4 regions of the Rhizobium sp. C104 genome follow, and region 3 is predicted to be linked to each of the others. Evidence: predicted binding sites of a transcription regulator. Region 3 holds the regulator's gene; each other region holds the start of a gene.
The links. The regulator PhoB, encoded in region 3, activates phosphate uptake and scavenging genes when phosphate is short. The targets are predictions, from matches to a motif close to TGTCATNNANCTGTCAT.
Positions count from the first base shown of each region.

Region 1: MF410_RS22920 (esterase-like activity of phytase family protein) is a predicted target of PhoB. The motif match lies at 2,568-2,584, and genes of this name have one in related genera.
Region 2: phnC (phosphonate ABC transporter ATP-binding protein) is a predicted target of PhoB. The motif match lies at 3,095-3,111, and genes of this name have one in related genera.
Region 4: MF410_RS11420 (alpha-D-ribose 1-methylphosphonate 5-triphosphate diphosphatase) is a predicted target of PhoB. The motif match lies at 1,487-1,503, and genes of this name have one in related genera.

Region 1 covers NZ_CP092348.1:4,444,988-4,449,299, forward strand. Annotated here, with positions in the region: gene MF410_RS22905 (DUF4164 domain-containing protein) at 1-58, shown strand, start outside; gene MF410_RS22910 (cell division protein ZapA) at 187-564, shown strand; RNA gene ssrS (6S RNA) at 635-793, shown strand; gene MF410_RS22920 (esterase-like activity of phytase family protein) at 924-2,411, opposite strand; gene MF410_RS22925 (NAD(P)-dependent oxidoreductase) at 2,706-3,701, opposite strand; gene MF410_RS22930 (metalloregulator ArsR/SmtB family transcription factor) at 3,804-4,139, opposite strand; gene MF410_RS22935 (SRPBCC domain-containing protein) at 4,210-4,312, shown strand, end outside.
Region 2 covers NZ_CP092348.1:3,467,592-3,471,903, reverse strand. Annotated here, with positions in the region: gene phnE (phosphonate ABC transporter, permease protein PhnE) at 1-155, opposite strand, end outside; gene phnE (phosphonate ABC transporter, permease protein PhnE) at 163-1,122, opposite strand; partial or broken gene phnD (phosphonate ABC transporter substrate-binding protein) at 1,188-2,094, opposite strand; gene phnC (phosphonate ABC transporter ATP-binding protein) at 2,182-3,027, opposite strand; gene MF410_RS18410 (DapH/DapD/GlmU-related protein) at 3,146-3,763, opposite strand; gene phnL (phosphonate C-P lyase system protein PhnL) at 3,760-4,312, opposite strand, start outside.
Region 3 covers NZ_CP092348.1:3,093,367-3,097,678, reverse strand. Annotated here, with positions in the region: gene pstA (phosphate ABC transporter permease PstA) at 1-689, shown strand, start outside; gene pstB (phosphate ABC transporter ATP-binding protein PstB) at 705-1,520, shown strand; gene phoU (phosphate signaling complex protein PhoU) at 1,565-2,278, shown strand; gene phoB (phosphate regulon transcriptional regulator PhoB) at 2,416-3,099, shown strand; partial or broken gene MF410_RS16470 (GcrA family cell cycle regulator) at 3,377-3,909, opposite strand.
Region 4 covers NZ_CP092348.1:2,075,714-2,080,025, forward strand. Annotated here, with positions in the region: gene MF410_RS11415 (hypothetical protein) at 1-156, opposite strand, end outside; gene MF410_RS11420 (alpha-D-ribose 1-methylphosphonate 5-triphosphate diphosphatase) at 261-1,430, opposite strand; gene MF410_RS11425 (NUDIX domain-containing protein) at 1,578-2,168, opposite strand; partial or broken gene MF410_RS11430 (molybdopterin oxidoreductase family protein) at 2,165-4,312, opposite strand, start outside.

The DNA of each region.
Region 1 (4,312 bases), 1.4 Mb from region 3:
GGTATCGCGGCGGCTGGTGACGGCCATGGAAACGATCCGGGCGGTTCTGGATCGCTAGAACAGGATGGTTTCAGGCCAGGTTGGCCCAAAATCTAGATCCTGTTCTCATTGAAAGAGTTAGAGCATGACGTCGTCCGAAAGCCGCTCACACTTTTCGGCATCATGCTCTTATAGAAAGAGTTTGGCATGGCGCAGGTGACGGTAACGATCGACGGCAAAGCCTATCGCATGGCCTGCGAGGAAGGGCAGGAGGATCACCTGACCGATCTCGCCACCCGTTTCGACCGCTATGTCGGCCATCTCAAGGGGCAGTTCGGGGAAATCGGCGATCTCAGGATTACGGTCATGGCCGGTATCATGATCATGGACGAGATTGCCGAGCTGACGCGCCGCGTCACAGGGCTGGAATCCGAACTCGAATCCTTGCGCGGCAACCGCGACACGGTGCTTGCCGCTACCGCCCGCACCGAGGAGAACCTCGCGGCGGCGCTCAGCGAGGTTTCATCCCGCATTCGCGGCATCACCGACAAGCTGAACGGCCGGCCAGCCCCCGAACTCAATTGATCTTCAATTAAATAAGGACGACTTGCAGCCGCCACTGGCGCGTCGGCGCAAACGACCTTATATATCGCGATGCGGTCTGCGCCTCTCGACAGGAACCACAATCCCTGGGGCCATACTCGATCCAAAGGGAGCTGTCCCTGGCCAGGCCCGTGGGCCTGGACACACGGCGCCCACCTACGTTTGTAGGCACCCAGGATCGTAAACATCCATCGGTTGCCGTGGATCGCACTTTCCCTTCCATCTTCAGCGAAGACGCCGGACCAAGCGGGCGAAGGCGGCTACAGCGCCGCGCGTCTTTCTCAGACGCGCAAAGGACGCTGTAGCACTTTGAATGGCTGTCCGCCCTTCGTCGAGTACGGCTACTTCCTCAAGCCGGGAAGGGTGACCTGGAAGACCTGGAACATGGTGTCGACGTCGGCGCCGCCCTCCGCCTTGTAGGCTGCGCCCACCTGGAAACCATCCTGCGTCAGGAAGTCGTTGTCGTTGGCGACAAGCAGGAAATAGTCGTCCGGCAGGTTCGGATCGAGAACGCTCGCAAGACCCATGGCTTCCCATTTTTCCGACAGGTTGTTCTTGTCGTTCGGTGCGCCATTGTGCAGGCCGAAGCGGGTAAGCTCGGCCTTGTCGTTGATGTCGATGAAAGGCGTCAGCGTCGCCGGCGTCAGCGAAGGATCGACGACGCCCTTCGGCGCGATCGGCTTGCCGGCATCGAAATTGCTGCCGGCGATATCGGTCGCAGTGGAGAGATCGACGATGTTGATCTTGCGGTAGAGCGAGGTGTCGCCCTTCAGGCCCTGACCGTTGCCGCTGTCGCGGGCAAGCATCAGGAAGGTCTTGTCGGAAAGGGCGACGATTTCGCTTTCTGCCGCGATCACCGTCTTGTCCTTGGCATCTTTGAAGACCGGCAGCGGCACGACATATTCGTGCACCAGCTTCAGGTGATCGGGATCGGCGGCGTCATAGATCATGGCGCGGGTATTCTGGCGGGTCGAGCCGGAATCGCCGCCATCCTGGCGGGCTGCCGACTGCAGCACTGCTATGATGAACTTGCCGTCCGGCGTCATCGCCATGCCTTCAAGGCCCTGGTTGTTCTGGCGGCCGGTCTCCGGGTCCTTCGGATCCGGAGCGGATACGCCGGGGCCGGGATTGTTGGAGGCGAAGCTCAGCGCGCCCTTGCGCATCGGCAACAGCGCCTTCGGCGGCTGGGTAGCCGAGAGCAGGTGACCGTCGGCTGCGAAGCGATAGATATAGGGGCCGTATTCGTCGCTGACGAACATGCTTCCGTCGGTCATGTGGATGATGGCTTCATTGTCGAGCGCGATCTTGCCGTTTACAGCCTGCGGCAGCGGCGGAAAGTCGCCGGCGGCGGCGCGGACGCCGGATTCCGGGTCGAGGCCGGTCATGTCGCCGCCCTTGTCATCGACAAACAGGGTGGAATCGACAAGTTTCGCATCGACCCCGGATTGCTCCTTGCCGTTCTCTGGCGCCGCACCCGGAGCGGTCGGTGTCAGGCCGATCGCAATGGTGTTCAGGCGCGGCCGATAGTCGACGGTGCCGACGGCGTTGTAACCGCGGTCGGGCAACAGGTAGAGCGTGCCCTTGTAACCGGCGCCATCGCGGCTCCAGGCGGCGGAATCGATCGCCATGCCGGAGCCGGAGCCGAAGGTTTCGCCGAATTTGTCGCGCTGATTGGCCGGGATGCGGCCGATGCCGACCAGGCCCTTGTTGACGAAGGTAAGGCTGCCGACGGTGGCGGAATTCTCCGCGCTTGTTGCGGCCGGAATGGCGGCGGATGCCGCGAGAACCGCAGCAAACAGCCGCGATGCGTATGATTTGACGTTGTTCATGAAATACCCTCTCGGTCAAAGCGTTCCTGCAGCGGCTTCCGCCCGCAGGCTGGACACCGCTTCAAATGACACCCTCGGCCTTGGGATCGATCCGCAGAGAGAACACGTCCTGGATCTCGTCCCCCATATCCCCGGCTAACGGTCTAGGATGGGATCGTGATATCTGGATGACGCTCCTACAGCGCCGCGCGTCTGAAAGGACGCGCTAAGGACGTTGTAGCACTTTTGAAGTGCTGCATGATTTTATCTTTAAATCGGTTCCGATTGAAGGAATTATGCGGGAGAGCCTGCAATTCAGGCCGTTGCCTGATCGACCGGGTAAGGTCCTTCGGTGAAGACCTCGTCGTGGTAGCCCCTCGAGCCGACATCGAGCGCCAGCGGGCTGCGCCATTCCCTTTTGTCGCTGAGGCAATCGAGCACGAAACGAAAATCATAGCGCGGCTGCCAGCCGAGTTTCCGCCTCGCGCGGGCGTTGACATAGACGCGACCGAGGCTCGGGAACATCTTCCAGCCGCGCTCGGCATAGAGCGTACCCGCACCTGGAAACAACCGCTCGACGGCGGCAGGCGCGTCGCGCCTGATCTCGGCGAGATCGTCCGACGAAAATGGCGTCGTGGCCGAGATGATGTAGCGGCCGAAGCCGACTGCCGGTGCCTTATCGAGCGCCAGCAGATGGGCGCCGGCCACATCGGCGATGTCGACGCGGCGGTGAAGAAGCTCGTTGGCTTGTGCATTCTCTGCCGAATAGCCGCCGCGAATATCAGGATCATCGTCGCGTTCGGGGAAGAAACGCGAGGTCCTGAGAATGACGACCGGCAGGCGGGATTTGCGGGCGAAGAGTTCGCACAGGCCTTCGGCAGCGAGTTTCGTCACGCCGTAGATGTTTTTGGCAACCGGCAGTACCTCCTCGGTGATCCATGCGGCCGGCTGGCCCGCGGCCGGCGTCAATGCCGCACCGAAGGTGCTGGTGGTGCTGGTGAAGACGAAGCTTGCAACGTCCGCGGCGATCGCCTCTTCGAGCAGGTTCAGCGTGCCGCCGACATTGGTGTCTAGGAAATCGCAATTTCCATGGGTCGCCACATGCGGCTTGTGCAGGGTCGCGGCATGGACGACGTGGCGAATGTCCGACATCGCCTGTCTGACAAAAGCACGATCGCCGATCGAGCCGACCATGTCGGTGAAAGCCGACGGCTTGACATCGATGCCGCGCGCCGGCCGGCCTTCACCTCTCAGGCTACGCATCAGCGCCTCGCCGAGATGGCCAGCGCTTCCCGTCACCAGTATCGTCATCGCACCGCCTCTTCAGTGTTTCGGCGCCGGAGGCTATAAAGGCCGGGATTGCCAGGCAACGCATAAATTATGCATGGGGGTGCAGGAAAGCTGCAGGCCGGATCATTGTTCCGGCTGGCCTTCGAGATCGTTTTTCAACCGGTCGAGGATCGATAGAGCGTGTCCGGCATAGGCGCTGATCCAGCGGTCATGGATGTGCTTGATCGGCAGGCTGTTCAGGTGGTTCCAGCGTTCGCGGCCCTCCTTCCTGGCGATGACCAGATCGGCCTCTTCCAGCACTTTCAGATGCTGCATCACGGTGCAGCGGTCCATCTGCGGAAACATTTCGCAAAGCGCCCCCGTCGTGCGGGGGGCATCCTTGAGCAGGTCGAGAATTTCGCGCCGGCGATGATGCGCCAGCGCCTTGAAAACGGGGTCGTCGGTCGATTCGCTTGACATGTTATATTTTTATAACATAATGGCGCCGAGTACAATGGAAACTCACACAATGGAGAAGAGGAGAAGGACCATGTCTCTCGGAATCCGCGTTTCAGGCCGTATCGGCCGACCCGTCGCAGAGGTATTCGACGCTGTCGTCAACCCGAAGAAGCTCAGCAGCTATTTCACCACGA
Region 2 (4,312 bases), 370 kb from region 3:
TTGGGCAGGTCGAAGAACCAGACGGCATAGAGACTGTAGAGCAGCGTCGCGATTAGGATCATCAGCCCGCCGAAACGCTGGCGGAACGAGCGGTGGAAATATTCCGGATAGCGCGCTTCGATTTCGTGCATGCGGTTGGCGTCGATCACCGTCATGGCGGCCTCAATGTTGCAGGAGGAAGGCGTGCTCGCCGACGAGGCGGCGGCGCAGCCATGCGGAGAATTGGTCGACGGCGACGATCGTCACGAACAGCATCAAAACGAGCGCCATCGTCTTGGCGCCGAAACCACGCGAGATCGAAAGCTTCAGCTCCTCGCCGATGCCGCCGCCGCCGACGGCGCCGATAATGGTCGAGGCACGCACGTTGATCTCGAGGCGTAAGAGCGCATAGGAGGTGAAATTCGGCAGCACCTGCGGCACGGCGGCGAAGCGCACCCGCTCCCACCAGTTGGCGCCGACGGCTTTCATGCCCTCATGCGGCTTCATGTCGATATTTTCGGCCACCTCGTAGAAGAGTTTGCCGAGCGCGCCGATCGTGTGCAGGGTTATGGCGATGATGGCGGCGACCGGCCCGATCGACAGGATCGCCGAAAACAGGCCGGCGATGACGATCTCGGGGAAGGCGCGCAGGAATTCCATCAGGCGCTTGGTGAAGATGCGCAGCGGCCATGAACTCGTCAGGTTGCGCGCGGCAAAGAAGCTCAAGGGAACGGCAAAGATGAAGGCGACGATCGTCGAAATCAGCGCCACGTTGATCGTCACGATCATCAGTTCGAAATATTCAGGGATATAGAAGGCGCCCCAGACGTAGACGCGGCCCTTGTCGAAATTGAATTCTTCGCCGCCCTTGTCGTTTGCGCTCGCAATGTCGAACAGCGCGCGCCAGACGTCGTTCCAATCCTTAGGGATGAGCCAGCTCAAGAAATCGAAAAGATGCGGCAGGCGGTCGAAGAAATGGCCGGCATTGCTCTCGTCGGCGAAGCGAACGGAGCTTGCGAAAGCCGCAATCAGAATAACCAGGCCGAGGATGGTGTAGAAGCGGCGCCTGGCGACCATCCGCTCCCAGGCGGTGCGGATCTCCCTGGTGCTCTGCATATGCGGCTGTGTATCGGCAACAGTCATGGACGCCTCGCCCGATCAAACATAAAAGGCGGCCGTTTCCGGCCGCCCCGCATTCCAAAAGCCGATCAGCCGCCGATGGCAGCCTTACGGACTTCGACGACGGCATTGTAGAAGTCGTGCTTGACCGGGACGTAACCCTTGTAGTCGCCGCCTTCGACAGCTGCGAAGCACTTGTGATCCTTCTCAGGCAGAGCCGTGAAGAAGGCTGCGAGCTTCGTCTGCCAGTCCTGGCCGAGCGCGTTGCGAACGACGAGCGGCCCGTTCGGGATCAGCGGCGAGCGCCAGACTTCGACCAGCTTGTTCGGATCGACGGCGCCCTTGTCGACTTCCTTGCGGAAGGTGCCGGAGGTGTAGCCGTCCTTGAATTCGCCGATGCCCGAGGAATCGTCGACGGCGACGTCGACCTTGCCGTCGTAAGCGGCGAGAAGGTTGTTCTCATGGCCGCCGTTGAACTGGGTCGAGGCGAAGAACTTGTCGTTCGGCATGCCCGTGTCCTTCGGGATCTGGGTCAGCGGCACGAGATAGCCCGAGGTGGAGTTCCGGATCGGCGTAGCCGAGCTTCTTGCCCTTGGCGTCCTGGATGGTCTTGATGCCGGAGGACTTGAGCGCCAGTCCGATCGAGTAGTAGCCGGTCGAGCCGTCCTTCTGCTGCGTCGTCAGGATCGGCGTAACGGCCTTCGGATCCTTGATCGAGACGGCTGCGTAGCCGGAAGCGCCGAGTTCGGCGAAGTCGAGCGTGCCGCCGAGCAGGCCCTGGATAACGCCGTCATAATCGGCGGCGGGGAACAGCGACACCTTCTCGAAGCCGAATTCCTGCTTCAGGTGGTCGGCAAGGCAGGTATAGTTGCGCAAGCGGTCGGTTTCGTTTTCGCCGCCGAGAATGCCGATGCGGAATTCCTTGAGATCGGCTGCATGGGCAGCGCCGGCGAGCGCGAAGAGCGCCGTTGCCGCAAAGAGTGCTTTCTTCAACATGTCGTCTCTCCTATTGACCGGTGCCCCCGGTCTTCCGTTACGAAGAAGTGTGCCCTTGACGCGGGCGTTCGATCGCGGCCGCCTCGCTCAGAGGCCGGCCAGCGCCAGCGGTTGGGTGCCGGCGGATTGATTGTCTGCCCGCTCGGTAGCCGGATTGATGGATGTCGAGGTCATCGTTTCGTCGATGCCGGCACCATCCCTGTCCGTCCCGTAGATCGCCTTCACCGCCTCGGCGGTCAGTTCCGAGCCCTTGCCGTCGAAGACGACACAGCCGCCGGCCATGCCGACGATGCGCTCACAATAGTTGCGGGCGGTATCGAGCGTATGAAGGTTGGTGATGACGGTGATGCCCTCGCGCTCGTTGATATCGCGCAGCGCATCCATGACGATCTTGGCATTCAGCGGATCGAGCGAGGCAATCGGCTCGTCGGCAAGAACCATCTTCGGGTTCTGCATCAGCGCCCGCGCGATCGCCACGCGCTGCTGCTGGCCGCCGGACAGCGTGCCGGCTGGCTGCAACGCCGTCTGCTCGATGCCGAGGCGTTCGAGCGCTGCGATCGCATGCACACGTTCCTCGCGGGTGAAGATGTTGAGGAGGCTGAGAAGCGTCGAGCGGTGGTTAAGGCGGCCGAGCATGACATTGGTGAGGACATCCAGGCGTGGCACCAGGTTGAACTGCTGGAAGATCATTGCGCAGTCGCGCTGCCAGTTGCGCAGCGCCCCGCCGCGAAGCCCGGAAACCTCGACGCCGGCGAAATGAATGGAGCCGGAGCTCGGCTCCTGCAGCCGGTTGATCATCCGCAGCAGCGTCGACTTGCCGGCGCCGGAGCGGCCGATGATGCCGACCATCTGGCCCTGCGGGATGGCGAGCGTGACGGAATCGACGGCGAGCTTTTTTCCGAAACGGCGTGTGACATTCTTGAGCTCGAACATCATGCTCTTCCCTTGCGATCCAGTCCTTTGGTCAGGATCGCATTAGTCCCGCTTGATGAACCTCGCATGTCATATTTGTGTAGTTCGTGTCACAATTCTCCGTGCCTATATCGGAGGTTTATCCACCGTATCTCGCTAGAAAATCTTCCGCGCTCAGGTTGCGAAAATCCTGCAACGCCTGGCGCAGAAGGTCATGGTCCCAGTCCCACCAGCCAAGCCTGTCCATACGCTCGCCGACCGCTTTCGGAAAGCGCTCGCGGATCAATTTAGCCGGCACGCCGCCGACGATCGAGTAGGCCGCCACGTCCTTCGAGACGACGGCGCCGGCGCCGATCACCGCGCCGTTGCCGACGGTGACGCCCGGCAGGAGGGTCGCCCCATGGCCGATCCAGACGTCATTCCCGACCGTCACGCGGTTTGCGCGCCGCCAGGCGAAGAAGTCCTCCTCCATGTCGCCGTCCGGCCAGTAATCGGCGGCGCGGTAGGTGAAATGATGCAGCGTCGCCCGCCAGGTCGGATGATTGGTGGCATTGATGCGCACGGCGGCGGCGATATTGACGAACTTGCCGATCGTCGCGCACCAGACGGAGCCGTCCTGCATGATGTAGGAATAGTCGCCGAAGGTCGCCTCGCTGATGCGGCAGCGTTCGGAAACCTCCGTATAGCGTCCGAAGCTGGACTCGCTGACGGAGGCTGTCTCATGGATAGAGGGCTCGATACCCAGCTTGCGGTTCATGCGGCGATCTTTCCGGGAGAGAAGAGCTGAACGTCGAGAATGCGGTCGGCGACCGCCTCGCGTACTTCCCCGTCGTGGAAGATGCCGAGAAGGGCGACGCCCGCCTGCTTCTTTTCCTCGATCATGCCGACGACGACGGCACGGTTCCGGGCGTCGAGCGAGGCGGTGGGTTCGTCGAGGAGCAGGATTCTGTGTTCGGTGATGAAGCCGCGGGCGATGTTGACACGCTGCTGTTCGCCGCCGGAGAAAGTGGCGGGCGGAAGCTGCCAGAGCGCTTCCGGCAGGTTGAGCCTGGCAAGCAGGGCGCCGGCCTTTTCCCGCGCCGTGCCGGCGTCCTCGCCGCGCGCCACCAGCGGTTCGGCGACCACGTCGATCGCCGCGACGCGAGGCACGGTACGCAGGAACTGGCTGACGTAACCGAGCGTATGGCGCCGCACGTGGAGCACGGTGCGCGGATCGGCGGCGGCGAGATCGACGATGCGTCCGTCGTGACGAATGAGGATCTGGCCGGTGTCGACAGCATAATTGCCGTAGATCATCTTCAGCAGC
Region 3 (4,312 bases):
GTCCGGAGGCCGCGGGTCTTGGCGTCGCCCTCATCGGCTCGCTCTACCTGATGCTGATCGTGCTGGTGCTGGCGCTGCCGATCGGCGTTGCCGCCTCGATCTATCTCGAGGAGTTTGCGCCGAAGAACCGACTGACGGATCTGATCGAGGTCAACATCAACAACCTCGCCGCCGTCCCTTCGATCGTCTATGGTCTGCTCGGCCTTTCCGTCTTCATCAACTTCGTCGGCCTGCCGCGTTCGGCCTCGCTGGTCGGCGGCCTGGTGCTGACGCTGATGACCCTGCCGACGATCATCATCGCGACGCGCGCCGCGCTGCGCGCCGTGCCGCCGTCGATCCGCGCCGCAGCGCTTGGCCTCGGGGCCTCGAAGATGCAGATGGTATTCCACCATGTTCTGCCGCTCGCCATGCCCGGCATCCTCACCGGCACGATCATCGGCCTGGCGCATGCGCTCGGCGAAACCGCGCCGCTGCTCTTGATCGGCATGGTCGCCTTCGTCGCCAACGCGCCGACGACACCGCTCGATCCCTCGACGGCTCTGCCGGTGCAGGTCTATATGTGGGCGAACGAGGCCGAACGTGCCTTCGTCGAGCGTACTTCGGGTGCCATCATCGTCCTGCTCCTGTTCCTGATCGTCATGAACATGGGCGCCATCCTCTTGCGTCGTCGCTTCGAGCGCCGCTGGTAAACGGAGTTAAACATCATGAATATGTTGACGGAAGCTGCAGTTGAAAAGGCGCTGGATCAGAAGATGAGCAACGTCCCGTATAAGATGATCGGTCAGGATGTCTCGGTTTACTACGGCGAGAAGCGCGCGCTTTTCGATGTGAACCTGAACATCCGCGAAAACACCGTAACCGCGCTGATCGGCCCGTCCGGCTGCGGCAAGTCGACCTTTCTGCGGAGCCTCAACCGCATGAACGACACGATTGACGGCTGCCGCGTCGCCGGCAAGATCACCCTGGACGGCGACGATATCTATGATCCCGATATCGACGTCGTCGAACTTCGCGCCCGCGTCGGCATGGTTTTCCAGAAGCCGAACCCGTTCCCGAAAACGATTTACGAAAACGTCTCCTACGGCCCGCGCATCCATGGCCTGGCCAAGTCGAAGGCCGATCTCGACCAGATTGTCGAGACCAGCCTGCAGCGAGCCGGCCTCTGGAACGAGGTCAAGGACCGGGTGCATGAATCCGGCACCGGCCTCTCCGGCGGCCAACAGCAGCGTCTCTGCATTGCGCGTGCCGTCGCCGTCAGCCCTGAAGTCATCCTGATGGACGAGCCCTGCTCGGCGCTCGACCCGATTGCCACCGCCAAGGTAGAGGAGCTGATCCACGAACTGCGTGAGAATTATACGATCGTCATCGTCACCCACTCCATGCAGCAGGCCGCGCGCGTCTCGCAGCGCACCGCCATGTTCCACCTCGGCAATCTGGTCGAGGAGAACGACACCGACAAGATGTTCACCAATCCCGACGATCCGCGCACCCAGGACTACATCATGGGTCGCTTCGGCTGATTTTGGCGTCACCAAGCCTTCCCGTTATTCGAGGATAAAGCCCCATGGCATCGACACATATTTATTCTGCCTATGATGATGATCTGAAGTTCCTGTCCAGGCGGATTTCCGAAATGGGCGGCCTGGCCGAGCAGATGGTCGCCGAATCCGTCCGGGCGCTGGTCAACGGCGATACCGCGCTGGCCCAGAAGGTGATTTCCGACGACGTGATCCTCGATCACGCCGAGCGCGAAATCGGCGACAAGGCGATCGTCACCATCGCCCGCCGTCAGCCGATGGCTTCGGACCTGCGCGAAATCATGGGTTCGATCCGCATCGCCGCCGATCTCGAACGCGTCGGCGACCTCGGCAAGAACACCGCCAAGCGCGTCATCGCCGTGCAGAGTACCGGCGTCCCGCGCAAGCTCGCCCGCGGTCTCGAGCATCTGTCCGAGCTGGCGCTCGTCCAGCTCAAGGAAGTGCTCGACGTCTACACGACACGCGCCGCCGACAAGGCGAGTGCGATCCGCGAGCGCGACAACGAGATCGACGCGATGTACACCTCGCTGTTCCGCGAGCTGTTGACCTACATGATGGAAGATCCGCGCAACATCACCAGCTGCACGCATCTTCTCTTCTGCGCCAAGAACATCGAGCGCATCGGCGATCACGCCACCAACATCGCCGAGACCATTTATTACATGGCGACCGGAGCACAGCCGGAAGGCGACCGTCCGAAGGACGACAGCGCCAACACCGTCGGCGCGGTCACGGAATAACCGCCTAAACCAGACGATTGCGCGCGCGCCCATGTGGGGCGCGCGAAAAGGTCGCAGCCAATTTTTATGAATTTGCGCAGGATGCATTGCTTAAATCACCCCCGGTTTAAGGATCATGCGCGAGGAGACCGACACGCATGATCCCGAGAGTTGCAGTTGTTGAAGACGAGGAAGCCCTGAGCGTGCTTCTTCGCTACAATCTCGAAGCTGAGGGCTTCGAGGTCGATACCATCCTTCGTGGCGACGAGGCCGAAATCAGGCTTCAGGAGCGCACGCCCGACCTTCTTATCCTCGACTGGATGCTGCCCGGCGTCTCCGGCATCGAACTTTGCCGGCGACTGCGCATGCGACCGGAAACCGAGCGCCTGCCGATCATCATGCTGACGGCGCGCGGTGAGGAGAGCGAGCGCGTCCGCGGATTGTCGACGGGCGCCGACGATTATGTCGTCAAGCCTTTCTCGACCCCGGAACTCGTCGCCCGCGTCAAGGCGATGCTGCGCCGCGCCCGCCCCGAGGTGTTGTCGACCGTGCTGAAATGCGGCGATATCGAACTCGACCGCGAAACCCACCGCGTCCACCGCAAGAGCCGCGAAGTCCGCCTCGGCCCCACCGAATTCCGCCTCTTGGAATTCCTGATGTCGTCGCCCGGCCGGGTCTTCTCCCGCTCGCAGCTCCTCGACGGCGTCTGGGGCCACGACATCTATGTCGACGAACGCACCGTCGACGTCCATGTCGGCCGCCTGCGCAAGGCGTTGAACTTCTCCAACATGCAAGACGTCATCCGCACCGTCCGCGGCGCCGGCTATTCGATGGAAGCCTGAGGGGTTTCCATCTTTTGTGCCGGTGTCGGCCCCTCACTCTAACCCGACCGGGGTCGAGCCACTCGTCTCGACCCGTCCTTCGGACCCCCTTAAACGGGGCGAGGAGACGTGTCCTACGTGACGTTGGAGAGGGACCGAGAGGTCGCGGCATATCCCCTTCGCCGCGCAAGCGGGGAGAAGGTGCCGGCAGGCGGATGAGGGGCAGCCACACCCAGCCCACTCGCATAAAAAAACGGGCCACTCGGCCCGTTTTCGAATTCTCTGCAATGTCGCCCGCTCAGCTCGCCCGCGCGGCCGCGCGGCGGCGTTCGTTCACCGGCTGGTAGGCTAGCTTCTGGTGATAGCTGCAATAGGGCGAGTTGTCGGGGATTCGCAGCCGCAGAAGTGGAAGTCGTCCTTCAGCGGATCGCCGACCGGCCATTTGCAGGTGCGTTCGGTCAGTTCCGTCAGGCCGAGGCGGCGCGAGATCGGCACGACCACGTTGCCCTTCGGCACGTATTCCATTTCCTCGACCGTTTCGATCTCGATCTCTTCCTTCAGCATCGTCGCGCCCTGCTGGCGGGTAACGGTGCGGGTAGCGATCCGCGAGGCGTAGTTCGGTGCGCGCGGTGCCGATGTATTGCGTTTCGGCGTGCGCGCCGCGGCGGCCGTGCCGCCGGCCTTGGCGCGGCCGGGAAGGCTCAGCCGGTGAACCTTGCCGATCACAGCGTTTCTGCTGACACCGCCAAGTTGCGCCGCGATCTGGCTGGCGCTCAGTCCTTCGGCCCAGAGCTTCTTGAGTTTCTCGACCCGCTCGTCTGTCCAGTTCATGCCCTGTCTCCACCTTTTGCGTTGGTGATGGCAGAATCCCTCACCGTTGTCCCGGAAGCCTCCGAAACAAGAAACGCTTGATCAATTTTGGTGACTAGTTCCGCCGCATGCAGTCTAGTAATTGAACTTTAACCTAGTGTGAGCCTGACTCCGTGACAAGAGTCGCATGAATCCGGATGAATCGAATTCGGAGTTTTCCCCAACTTGCTTCCGCTGCGTGGCATTTCTGCAATATTGCCTGTTGAAGGCCGAAAACACCGCTGTACAAGCTTGCTGCATGCGCTAAGGGCGCAGTTTTGTTGACATTGCAGCGCGAAAAGGAAATAGTACCGCTGGCCGCCGCAAGGCGGCATTTTTGATTTTTCGGGCCTGGTTTTCTTAGCCGGAGTCCCATGTTTGACAA
Region 4 (4,312 bases), 1.0 Mb from region 3:
GCACTGTATGTATCTACCGCCTATGTAGATCTTCGGGATTTCATATTGGTTATCATAGTAAATTGATATAATAATTACAGATACTGTTGCAATTCCACTTAAAACCAGAGGCAGCAGCCCCCACTCCTTGTGCAGCAACCTTGGCTCAGATGACATCTTGATTCCGCATCGTTGGCAGTCTTGTTCAGTCCGGGTACCGCCGACGAGAAAGCCCGTTTCGCCGTGATCTCGTCATTCTGTCTCGACGCTCAGACGTGCCGCTAAGCCGCCAACGCCCGCAACGGATGCAGCGTACCGTCGCTGTAGACGAAGCGACCGGCGCGGAAGGTGGCTCGGACGCGGTTGATGTCGCCCCGCTCGACCACGACCAAATCGGCGCGCTGGCCGATGGCGATTTCGCCGCGGTCCGATAGGCCGGCGGAGCGGGCGGCGTTGCCGGTCGCCATGGCGACGGCTGAAGGCAGGCCGCCTTCCACCATCTCGGCGAGCTTGAAGATGCCGGGCACAAAGGCGGCCGGATGATAATCGGCGGCGATGACGCTGAGCAGGCCGGCCCTTGCGGCATCGAGCGCGCTGAGATTGCCCGACATCGACTGGCCGCGCAGCGCATTCGGCGCGCCCATCAGCGTCCAGAGACCGCGGCGGCGCGCCTCTTCTGCGGCGGGCGCAGTGACCGGGAACTCGCTGATGGTGACGCCGAGATCGTGCATTTCGGCGACCTTCTCGACGCTGTCGTCGTCATGCGAGGCAAGCGAGAGCTTGTGCTTCAGCGACAGCGCGACGATCTCCTTCAGCTTGGCTTCGATTTCGGGGTTATTGCGCATGGCGATGCGCTTGGCGACGATCTCGGCGGCCATCTCCTCGGAGATGGCGCGGCGCTCGGAAATGCTGAGGATGTAGCTTTGCAGGTTGTTGTACTGGCCCTGGCCGGGCGTGTGGTCGGTGAGCGACACCATGTCGATCTGATCGGCATTCAGCAGGCGCTCGAGCGCGGCAGCGGCGCCGATATTGGTGATTTCATAGCGGGCGTGGACGCGGTGGTCGATCAGCAGATCATCGCGCAGGCGGTTGATGCCTTCGATCACCGCCGAGGTCGTCTCCAGCGAGCGGACGTGGCCATAGACGCTTTCGGTGGCGAAGGAGACGGCGGCAAAGGCCGTGGTAACACCGGCGGCGGCCAGCTTCTTGTCGAGTTCGTGGATGCCGAAATCGATCGGCATCGTCGCGTTCGGCCGCGGCGCGATCTCTCGCTCGATCATGTCGCCATGGAGATCGACGAATCCCGGCATCAGAAGCCGCCCGCCGCCATCGATGGCAGCCCCGGCGACCGGCTCGGGTCTGATTTCGGCGATGGCGCCGTCTTCGACCCGCACGGAACCTTCACTCACCACCTCGTTTGGCAGAACGAGGGTGAAATTGCTGAGCCACATGGGCTTTCTCCTGATCGCATCGATGATTGACAGACCGCAGCGGATAGAACCGCTTCGTGACAAACGTATGAAATTTCGAACGCCACAACCGCGATCGCGAAACCGTCTTGAGGCCAACCTGCGGGCTTGCCCGAGACCGCGCATCCGCTATCGAAGTTTATGCCTGTTCAACAGAGCCCATTGCAGCAGCATGATCGTCTTGGCGTCGAAGATCTCGCCGTTTTCGATCATTTGGGCGGCCTCATCGAGCGGGACTTCGAGAACCTCGATATCCTCGTGCTCCTCGTCCAGGCCGCCGCCTTCGGCCACGCGGTCGGCGCTGTCGATCAGCGAGACGAAGAAGTGGACGACTTCGGTGATGGCGCCGGGCGAAGTGTAGCATTTGAACAGGAAACGCGCGTCGCGCAGGTGGTAACCGGTTTCTTCCATCGCCTCGCGGCGGATCGCCTGTTCGGGATGATCGTCATCGAGAAGGCCGGCCGGCACCTCGATCATCCAGGCGGGATCACCGTTGATATGAACGGCAAGGCGGAACTGGCGGACGAGAACGACGAGGTCGCGCTTGGGATCATAAAGCAGGATGCAGGCTGCCGGCGTGCGATGGTAGACCTCCCGCTTCAAGCGTTGGGTCGCGCCCTTGCGGTCGATGTAATCGAGCAGATAGCTGCTGAGCTTCGTCCACCCATTCGACAGCGTTTCCGTGCTGACGATCTTCACGCGTGATTTCGGCTGCATCATGCTGTGTCCTTGCGAAGCCAGACCTTGTTATCGTGCACGGCCGCCCGCCATAGGGCGCGACCGGGTCGGCGCCGGTGAGCACGTTGATGCCCTCGCCATCGATATGCGCCTTGTTCGGCCAGAGGCCTTCAGCGATCAGCACGCCAGGCTTCACCTCGGTGGTGACGCGGGCATGGATGCGCAGGTCGCCGCGACTATTGCCGATGCGGACCAGATCGCCGTGGGCGATGCCATTGGCTTCAGCGTCGGCCGGATTGATCATCACCTCGGGACGGCCCTCTTTCTGACGCGACGTCTTGGTCTCGGCGAAGCTCGAATTCAGGAAGTTGCGCGCCGGCGAGGTGGCCAGACGAAAGGGATGGTCGGTATCAGCGACTTCGATGACATCGACCTGATCGGGGAATACAGGCAGCTCCCCATGCGGCCCGAGCAGGCCGACCGCCGCCGGCGGCTTGTTCGGCGCCGGCTGATCGATCCAGTCCGGGCGGAAATGGAATTTGCCGTCGGGATGAGCAAAGCCGTTCAGGAAATGCGCCTCCTCGAAGGCCGGCTGGCGATCGAACCATTTGTGTTCGAGGAAATGCTCGTAATCCGGCAGGCCGCTCGATTCCAGCAAGCGATCGACCATTTCGCGGGCTGAAAAGCCGAAGCCGGGGCGATCGGCGACGCCGAGGCGTTTGGCCAGTTCCTCGATGACGAAGAGATTGGTGCGCACGCTCGGCGGCGGCTCGACCAGCTTCGGCCCGAGCAGGATATGGTTCTGGCCGCCGGCCCGGTAGATATCGTCATGCTCGACGAACATCGTCGCCGGAATGACGATATCGGCGATCTCCGCCGTCTCGGTCATGAACTGCTCGTGCACGGCGACGAACAGGTCGTCGCGGGCAAAACCGCGTCTGACGAGGCGCTGCTCGGGGGCGATGTTGGCCGGATTGGTGTTCTGGATCAGCATCGCCGTCACCGGGCCGCGATGGCGCAGCGCCACCGGATCGCCGGTCAGCACCCGGCCGATCTGCGACTGATCGAGCATGCGGATATCGCCGTCCTTCATCGAGCGGCCGGTCAGTTCCGCATTGTTCATGCGGAAGATATCGTTGTTGGAATGGAAGGCGCCGCCACCCTCATACTGCCAGGAGCCGAGCACGGTGGCGACCGAGGCGGCCGCATGCATGGCGACCGCGCCATTGCGCTGGCGGGTGAAGCCGTAGCCGAGGCGGAAGAAGGTCTTTTTCGTCGTGCCGACGAGGCGGGCAAAGGCTTCGATCTCCTCGACCGAAAGGCCGGTGATATTGGCGGCCCATTGCGGCGTCTTCGTTTTCAGATGCTCTTCGAGGCCGGCGGGATCATCGGCATAGCGCGCCATGTAGTCGCGGTCGGCATGGCCGTCGCGGAAGGCGATGTGCATGACGGCGCAGGCCAGTGCCGCATCGGTGCCGGGCCTGACGATCAAGGCCATGTCGGCCTGCTTCATCGTCGGATTGTCGTAAATGTCGATGACGACGATCTTGGCGCCGCGCTCCTTGCGCGACTTGATGGCGTGGGTCATCACATTGACCTGCGTCGACACCGCATTGGTGCCCCAGATGACGACGCAATCGGTGCGGCCCATCTCACGCGGGTCGGGGCCGCGCAGCGTGCCGGTCGCCACGGTGAAGCCGGTCCAGGCCGGGTTGGTGCAGATCGAGGAGAAAAAGCCGGAAAAGCGCTTGGCGTGACGCAGGCGATCGATCGAGTCGCGCTGTACCCAGCCCATGGTGCCGGCATAGAAATAAGGCCAGATCGCCTCGCTGCCGTCCCGCGCCTCGGCCTTCACGAAGGCTTCGGCGATCTCATCCAGCGCATCGTCCCAGGAAATCTGCTGCCACTGCCCGGCCCCCTTGGCGCCGGCGCGGCGCAAGGGATGCATCAGGCGGTCGGGATGGTAGAGCCGCTCGGCATAGCGGGCGACCTTGGCGCAGATGACGCCCGAGGTGTAGGAATGATCATTGGCGCCGCGCACGCGCCCGATGCGGCCGTCCTCGGATAGTTCGACCTCCAGCGCGCAGGTGGAGGGACAGTCGTGCGGACAGGCGGTGTGGCCGACCCTGGTGTCCGGCTTCGGGGATTTGGCGTGGATGGGGGTCGCAATGTTCATGGCATTTGTA